Regions from separate parts of the Paeniglutamicibacter sp. ZC-3 genome, predicted to be linked through region 2. Evidence: predicted binding sites of a transcription regulator. Region 2 holds the regulator's gene; the other holds the start of a gene.
The links. The regulator LexA, encoded in region 2, represses DNA repair genes until DNA is damaged. The targets are predictions, from matches to a motif close to TCGAACANNTGTTCGA.
Positions count from the first base shown of each region.

Region 1: OIU93_RS02630 (DUF222 domain-containing protein) is a predicted target of LexA. The motif match lies at 2,022-2,037, and genes of this name have one in related genera.

Region 1 covers NZ_JAOYTG010000001.1:585,446-589,217, reverse strand. Annotated here, with positions in the region: gene OIU93_RS02635 (ROK family protein) at 1-460, shown strand, start outside; gene OIU93_RS02630 (DUF222 domain-containing protein) at 563-1,969, opposite strand; gene OIU93_RS02625 (VIT1/CCC1 transporter family protein) at 2,165-3,268, opposite strand; gene OIU93_RS02620 (hypothetical protein) at 3,509-3,772, opposite strand, start outside.
Region 2 covers NZ_JAOYTG010000010.1:56,280-60,051, forward strand. Annotated here, with positions in the region: gene OIU93_RS11915 (histidinol-phosphate transaminase) at 1-231, opposite strand, end outside; gene OIU93_RS11920 (LysM peptidoglycan-binding domain-containing protein) at 344-730, opposite strand; gene lexA (transcriptional repressor LexA) at 1,019-1,738, shown strand; gene OIU93_RS11930 (ATP-dependent DNA helicase) at 1,856-3,772, opposite strand, start outside.

The DNA.
Region 1 (3,772 bases), on a different contig from region 2:
TCAACGTTGCGCCTGCGGGAACCGGGGATGCTGGGAACAATACGCGTCGGGCAATGCGCTGGCCCGCGAGGGGCGCAGCCTCATGGCGGTCCATTCGCCGGTGGCCCATGCGCTGCGCGAAGCCGTCGGGAACGATCCCCACCTGGTGACAGGGGAAATTGTCACGTCGCTTGCCGCCGCCGGGGATCCGGCATGCCGCGAATTGCTCATCGAGGCAGGCCAATGGCTGGGCCGGGGGATAGCGAACCTGGCCGCCGTATTGGACCCGGGAATCTTCGTCATTGGTGGCGGGCTGGGCGCCGCGGTTCCGTTGCTGGTGGAAACCGCAGAGGCGACTTATCGCGAAAATCTCAGCGGGCGCGGATACCGGCCCTTTGCACAGGTAGCCCGTGCGGAGCTAGGCCCGGATGCCGGACTGGTGGGTGCCGCAGACCTGGCCCGCACCGCGCTCGCCGACTGATTCTTGGACTCGGGCAGCCCTGGCCTCATGGGTGTGCCGGGGATGCGTGGCTGCATCCCCGGTGGCGTTGGGTGTGGATTTCCCGCCCGTGGCGGCGGGCGGCTAAATCCGCTGGGGTGGCCGGCGACTGCCGGTGCCGGGCCGCGGTGGCGGGGCCGTGGAGGTGTAGCTGTGGCCGCTCGGGGTGGTGATTTTGAAGGAATGGCGGCCTCGTCCGGGCAGAGGCTCCTCGTGCCATCCGGGCGCTTCCTTGGTCCGGTTGCATGTTCGACAGCGGCCAGAACCATTGATCTCGGTGGTCTTCCCGTTGCGGCGAACCTGCACGACGTGGTCGAGTTCCTCGATGCGGCCGTTGCAGTGAGGGGTGCGGCAGCGTTGGTCGCGGAGGGTGATGAAGCGCTTGAGGTTTCCGGCGAAGCTGCGGGCGGCCGAATCCATCGCGACCAATTTGCCGGTGTCCGGGGCTGCATAGAGGCGCCGGTACCAGGTGTTCAGTGGGTGCTCTGGGTCGCCGGCCACCAGTGACCGGGCCCTGGTGGCGCTGATGTATCCGTGGCCCGGGATCAGTGCCGGTTCATCACTGGCACCGGTGAGGCTTTCCGGGTCCATCATCAGCAACAGCTCCACCGGCCTGGAGCCGGTGGCCTTGGTGTCGGTGATCGCCTCGAAGACGGTGTCTGCCGCGACCTGGGCGTTGGTGCGGTCGTCCCCGGGCTCCCGGGGGCGTTCCATTTCGCGGTTGAGGACCTGCAGGATGGGAACGCCCTGGTCCAGCGGGAAGTCACCGACGATCCGCACGGTGTTTTCGTTCACTTGGTAGCCGCTGACATACCGCTTCTCGGTGGCGTCTTCTTCCTCTTGTTCGGCGGTTTCAGGTTCAAGGACGAGGGCCCAGTAGTTGACCAGCTCACGCAGCGACGCAGTTCCGGCCTCGAAGCAGGTGTGGGTGTCCTCCCACAGCAGCTCGTCGATCATTCTCCGGTTTTCGATCTTGAGGCTCCGGGTGCCGCTGATTACCACGTGCGCCTGGTCCCAAGTCATGATGCCGCGGCGCAGCCCCTGGTGGCAGTGTGGCAGGTCTTCGGCAAGTATCCGGAAGTCGTTCGTGCGTTTGGTTCCGCTTTTCGGGGACAAATGCAGCATCAGGGCTACGTCCCCGCTTGAGCCCCATGCGGGGTTTTTCTCCCTGACCCCGGCGCGCTGTCGATCGGCGACCAAGGAATCCTGGTAGGCGACGCTGTGGTCGGCCTGCTTCGCCGTGGCGGCGCATTTCAAGGTTTCCAGTGCGCCGACGGCGGTCACCGCCTCATGGGTTCCTGTCAGTACCGGGGCTCCGTTCACCGCGGCGGCCAGGGACAGGATCCCGTCGGTGCCGGTGCGGGCCAAGTGTTCGGCAACCAGTGCGTCCATGTCCGCCCCGTCGTGCAATAGCGCATCGTAGCCCAGGTCCCTGACGGCACCACCGGTGGTGCCGTCAGAAGGGGTACCGCTCGATGACGTCGTTGCCATACTTCAATTTTAGAACCAGTCACCGACAATTGGAAGATATTTTCATGAATATTAGAAAATGTGTTCTAGTAAGGATCGTGGGCGACTGCGTTCCCGGCGAGTGCCATCCCGTTCGGGCACAGCGAGGAAAGAGTGCCGCCGGATCCCCGATCCATGAAAGTGGCGGCACGTGCCGGTGTCCCTGCAGTGGTGCCGCTAAGCCACGGAGCTGCCGAAGAGCAGTCCGAGGACGTAGGTGACCGCGGCGGCGCCCAAGCCGATGGCCAGCTGCCGCAGTCCGCGCTTGGCCGGGGAAGCGCCGGAAAGCAATCCGACCACGCCCCCGGTCGCCAGCAGGGCGATGCCCACCAGCACGGCGGAGAGCAGGATCGCGGGGGTGCCTTCCATGCCGAAAATGAACGGAAGGATCGGGATGACTGCCCCGGAGGCAAAGAAGCAGAAGGACGCGGAAGCCGCACCCATGGCGGAGCCGATTTCCTCGTGTTCCCGGCTATCGGCGGCAACCGTGAGCTCGGACCGGAGCGACGTGGAGGGGTTGCAGTCGCAGGAGTAGATGCCCATGCGTTCGGCGGCCCGGTGTGCTGCGTCCTCGTCGCTCATGCCTCGGGCCTTGTAGACCAAAACCAGCTCGTTGGCATCCAGATCGAGGTCCGGCGCCGCGGCCAGGGTCACCTCCGTGGGCTTGGAAGCCGAGAGCAGCTCGCGCTGGGAACGCACCGAGACGTATTCGCCCGCGGCCATCGACAGGGCCCCGGCCAGCAGCCCGGCAATGCCGGAGAAGAGCACGAAGGAGGTTGCCACGCCCGTGGCGCCGATGCCCATGACCAAGGCCAGGTTGGACACCAGGCCGTCGTTGGCTCCGAAGACCGCCGCCCGGAAGTTGCCTGAAAGCCGGTTGCGGCCGCGGGTGGCCAGGCCGCGCACGACCTCCTCGTGGACGAGTTCGTCGGCGGCCATCTGGCGACTGGCATCGGTGTCTGCGGCATAGGGGGAGTTGCCCTCGGCGCGCTGGGCCAGGGCCAGGACGAAGACCGAGCCGAAGTGCCGGGCCAGGAAGCGGAGCATGGTGCGCCGGATCGAGGGCCGGGTGCGCTTGTCGGCGTTCTCGCCCAGCAGCGAGCGCCAGTGTTCCTCGTGTCGGGTTTCGGCGGCTGCCAGTCCCAGCAGGACTGCGCGTTCCTCACCCTGGCGCTTGTTGGCCAGTTCGCGGTAGACCGCGCCCTCGGCGATTTCGTCGGCCAGGTACTGGCGCCAGCGCTTGATCTGCGCGTGAGTGGGGGTCGGCGCTTGTTGCGTCATGCTCTCATCCTCATGTGGGCGTTCACGGCCTCGGGAGGCCATGCGATGGAGAGGCCCAGCAGGATTTCTTTTTGGGTACGTTGAGCCTCGGGCCACCAATGTGTGGACCGAAGGTCTCGTTCGCCCGGGCCGGGCTGGATTGCCCGTGGCCCCGGGTGGATTGCCGGGTTACAACGCTGTAACCAGTATGTCGACGCACCGCTGTCCCGCCGTGCCGGCGGGTCTGGGAACTACTCCCCTTCAACCCACGAGTGTAGCCGTTGGCAGGACAAGTGAAAATTCGTTGAGACTAAAAAACAACGCCTGTCCGGCGGGCTTTCCGGCCCGGGGGATGCGCACCGACAGCTCCCTCGCGTGGGCGTCGAAGCGCGGCGAGCCGACGGCATTGGCCAGGGCCGCGGCCAGCGAAGGTGCGTCCGCAACGTGGTAGCTGTGCCAGGATCCGGCAAGGCGCAGCTCGACGACCGCACGGTGGACATCGAGCAGGGGCAAAACGGGGATGGA
Region 2 (3,772 bases):
AAGACGTTCACGCAATTCGGTGAATTCACGGTCGGGATAACGGTTCAATCCCACGGCGGCCGCGGAGACTTCTTCGACAATGGCGCGATGCACTTCCGCGGGTAGCGGGTGGGTGTTTTCATTGACGTTCAACTGAATCGGTACGTCAATTTGGGGAGCACCGTAGGGTTCGAGACCTTGAAGATTTTCTCGCAGGGGCAGATTTGCCAGGCGATTTAGCCGTTCATTCACGGGCCAAGTCTACGGCGGTGGCAGGTGGGGCCAAGAATCTTCGCCGGCGCAGAGGGTAATAATCGGTTCGCAATGCCTTGTATCGGCGCCCATGGGAGCGCCGGTGCGGGGGCTAGCTTCCGGTGGGAACGAAGAGTTCGGCACCGGGGTGCAGCACCGAGCTGTTGAGGTTGTTGAGGTCGCCGATCTGTTGAACCGCATCGCGGGGCTCGAGCTGCGGAGCGAACTCGCGGGCAATCCCCCACAGCGTGTCCCCTTCGATGACGGTGACGCTGACCGCGTCAACGCCCAGGGGCACTTCCGCCGATGCGTTGGCCGGGGAAAGGAACAGGCCCAGGAGCATCAGTGCTGCGGCACTCACCACGAAGATGGGAAGCCCGATCAACACGAACTTTCCGCGACGGGTGAGCCGCAGGGGTGCCAGCGTTGGCTGGGATTCGGGCAGATAGTCGTTGGATGTTACAAGGTGGAGCGGGGCCGAGAAAGCAGTGTTTGCCACGTCTTTGCCTTTCCTCTGAATTCACGTGGTCGGCCGGGACCCTCGGGCGCCGAGTCGAACACGTGACGATTATTCGAACGCATCTTTCGAACATGTGTTCGTAGTGCGTATCTTATTTCTAGCACTTTTCGACGACACGTGTCCAGATCTGTTCGAACAAATCTTTGAAAGCAGTGACTTTGTCTACTAGGATGTCGGTTGTGAAGCGATGTATTTACTACATCAACCCACACCGACAATTTGCGGCACGCGCGGGCAACCGGCGACGATCGGGATGAGGCATTGACAATGACGACCGAACAACGAACCCCTCGACGCGACGCGAAGAGCCTGACCATTCGCCAGAAGAAGGTCCTGGAGACCATCCAGCGCTCCGTGAGCAGCAACGGCTACCCGCCGTCGATGCGTGAAATCGGGGACGCCGTGGGACTTGCCAGCCTCTCGAGCGTGACCCACCAGCTCAGCCAGCTCGAGAAACTTGGCTACATCAGGCGCGATCCGCGCCGCCCGCGCGCCATGGAGATCCTGCTGCCGTTGCAGCTCAAGAGCGAGGCCAAGCTCGAGGTGGTAGAGGGCCAGTCGGATCTCAGGGCAGCCAACGGCATGAACGTCTCGGAACTGACAACCTCCGCGGACACCGCCATGGTCCCCCTGGTGGGGCGCATTGCCGCCGGCGGACCGATCCTGGCCGACCAGGCGATCGAGGACGTTTTCGCCTTGCCGCGCCAGCTGGTGGGGCATGGCGAGCTCTTCATGCTCAAGGTCAGCGGCGACTCCATGATCGATGCCGCCATCTGCGACGGCGACTGGGTTGTCGTGAGACGCCAGCCGACGGCGAACAACGGCGACATCGTCGCCGCTTTGCTCGAGGACGAAGCCACGGTGAAGACCTTCCGCCAGCGCGATGGCCACACCTGGCTTTTGCCGCAGAACTCCCGATACGAACCGATCCTTGGTGACGCCGCAACCGTCATGGGCAAGGTCGTATCGGTCATGCGCTCCGTCTAGGTCCGCAGCCACTACTCATCCCGCAACACAGCGAGGGCCGATCATCGGATCGGCCCTCGCTGTTGTTTGCGCACCCTGCACATCTCCCGCGACCGGGATGCCGTCAAGGCAACGTACTCAGCCCTCGCTGAGCCTTTCGAGCGCGGAAATAACGGTGGCCTTGTTCGGTGTTGCCCACAGCGGTGGCAGGGATGCCCGCAGGAACGTTCCGTAGCGTTCGGTGGCCAGGCGCGAGTCGAGCACCGCGACCACGCCCTTGTCGTTGACCGAGCGGATCAGGCGGCCCGCACCCTGTGCCAGACGCACCGCCGCATGGCTTGCGGCCACGGCCATGAAACCGTTTCCGCCGTGCTTGGCGACATCGCGGCTGCGTGCCGAGGAGAGCGGATCATCCGGACGCGGGAACGGGATCTTGTCGATGATGACCAAGCGGCAGGCGTTGCCCGGCACATCGACGCCCTGCCACAGCGTCATCGTCCCAAAGAGGCAGGTATCGGGCTCCGCCGAGAACTGGTCGACCAGCGCCTTCATGCTGGACTCGCCCTGGCACAGGATGGGGATGTCCAGGCGTGCGCGCAGGATCTCCGCAGCGTCCTCGGCCGCGCGGCGGGAGGTAAACAGCGCCAGCGCCCCGCCGTTGGAGGCCTTGATGAGATCCTCGATCTCTGCCAGCGTCTCCTGGGACATTTGGCGCCCGGGCTTGGGCAGGTGCTTGGCAACGTAGAGGATGCCCTGCTTGGGATAGTCGAAGGGACTGCCGACGTCGACGCCGTTCCAGGTCGGCGCCCCGTCCCCCACGAGGCCCAGGGATCCTGCCACGGGCTCGAAGGCTGCACCGATGGCCAGGGTTGCGCTCGTGAGGATGACGGTGCGGCCGTCGAAGAGCCCTTCCCTGAGCTTTCCCGCCACCGAGAGCGGTGCAACCATCAAAGTCGGCTGGCTTGACTCGTCCGGTTGGACATAGCCCTCCCCGGGGCTGAAGTGGCCGGGCCGAGAGGCCCAGATCACCTCGCGCTCCTCGGTCATTTCAAGCATCTTGGTGCATTGCTCCACCAGGTACATGACCTGGGAACGGGCCATCTGGCGTCCCCCGTCCGCAGGGGCGTTGGCCTCGGGCTTGGAGTCGGAGAGCACCACGCGTGCGGCTTCGGCGATCTGGTTGATCGCGGCTTCCTGGTCCTCGTTCAGGCCGCGGGCCATGAGCCCGGTGGGCACTCCCTCCAGCGCACGCTGCAGGGCCTTGGCGCCCTGGTTCAGCGCGTCCACGCTCACCGAGCAGTGCTTGCGGGCAGCCGAAGCGGCGGTCTGGACCATGTTGACCGACAGCGGCCGCGTCACCGAGCTGGTCACGCGGTCCTGCAGTTCGTGGGCCTCGTCAATGATGACGGTGTCGAAGTCCGGCAGCACGGCCAGGCCCTCGAAGGCCGAGACGGCCAGCATGGCGTGGTTGGTGATCACCACGTCGGCGTCGGCCGCTCGGGCGCGTGCCAGTTCGCTGAAACATTCGGCGGCCATGGGGCACTTTTGCGCGCCCAGGCAGTCCATCGCGCTGACCGAAACCTGGCGCCAGGCCTTGTCGCTGACCCCCGGGGTCAGGTCGTCGCGGTCACCGCTGTCGGTTCGTTCGGCCCACTGCCGCAGGCGCACCACTTCCTGGCCCAGGGCAGAGCCGGGGCCCTCGGAGGAACCACCGAGAACGGGGGTGCCGGATTCCATGGAAAACAGGGCGCCCTCGTCGTCGTCCGGGTATCCGCCGCTGAGCTTGTACTGGCACACGTAGTTGGAGCGGCCCTTGACCAGGGCCACTTCCATCTCGCGTGGCAGCTTGTCCTTCAGGGACGTCAACAGGCGCGGCACATCGCGCCCGACGATCTGTGCCTGCAGCGCGAGGGTTGCGGTGGAAATCACCACAGGTTTTTCGGATCCCAGCGCGTGCGCCAGCGCCGGAACCAGATAGGCCATGGACTTGCCGGTTCCGGTTCCTGCCTGCACCAGCAGGTGTTCACCGGTTTCCATGGCGCGCACGACCTGGCG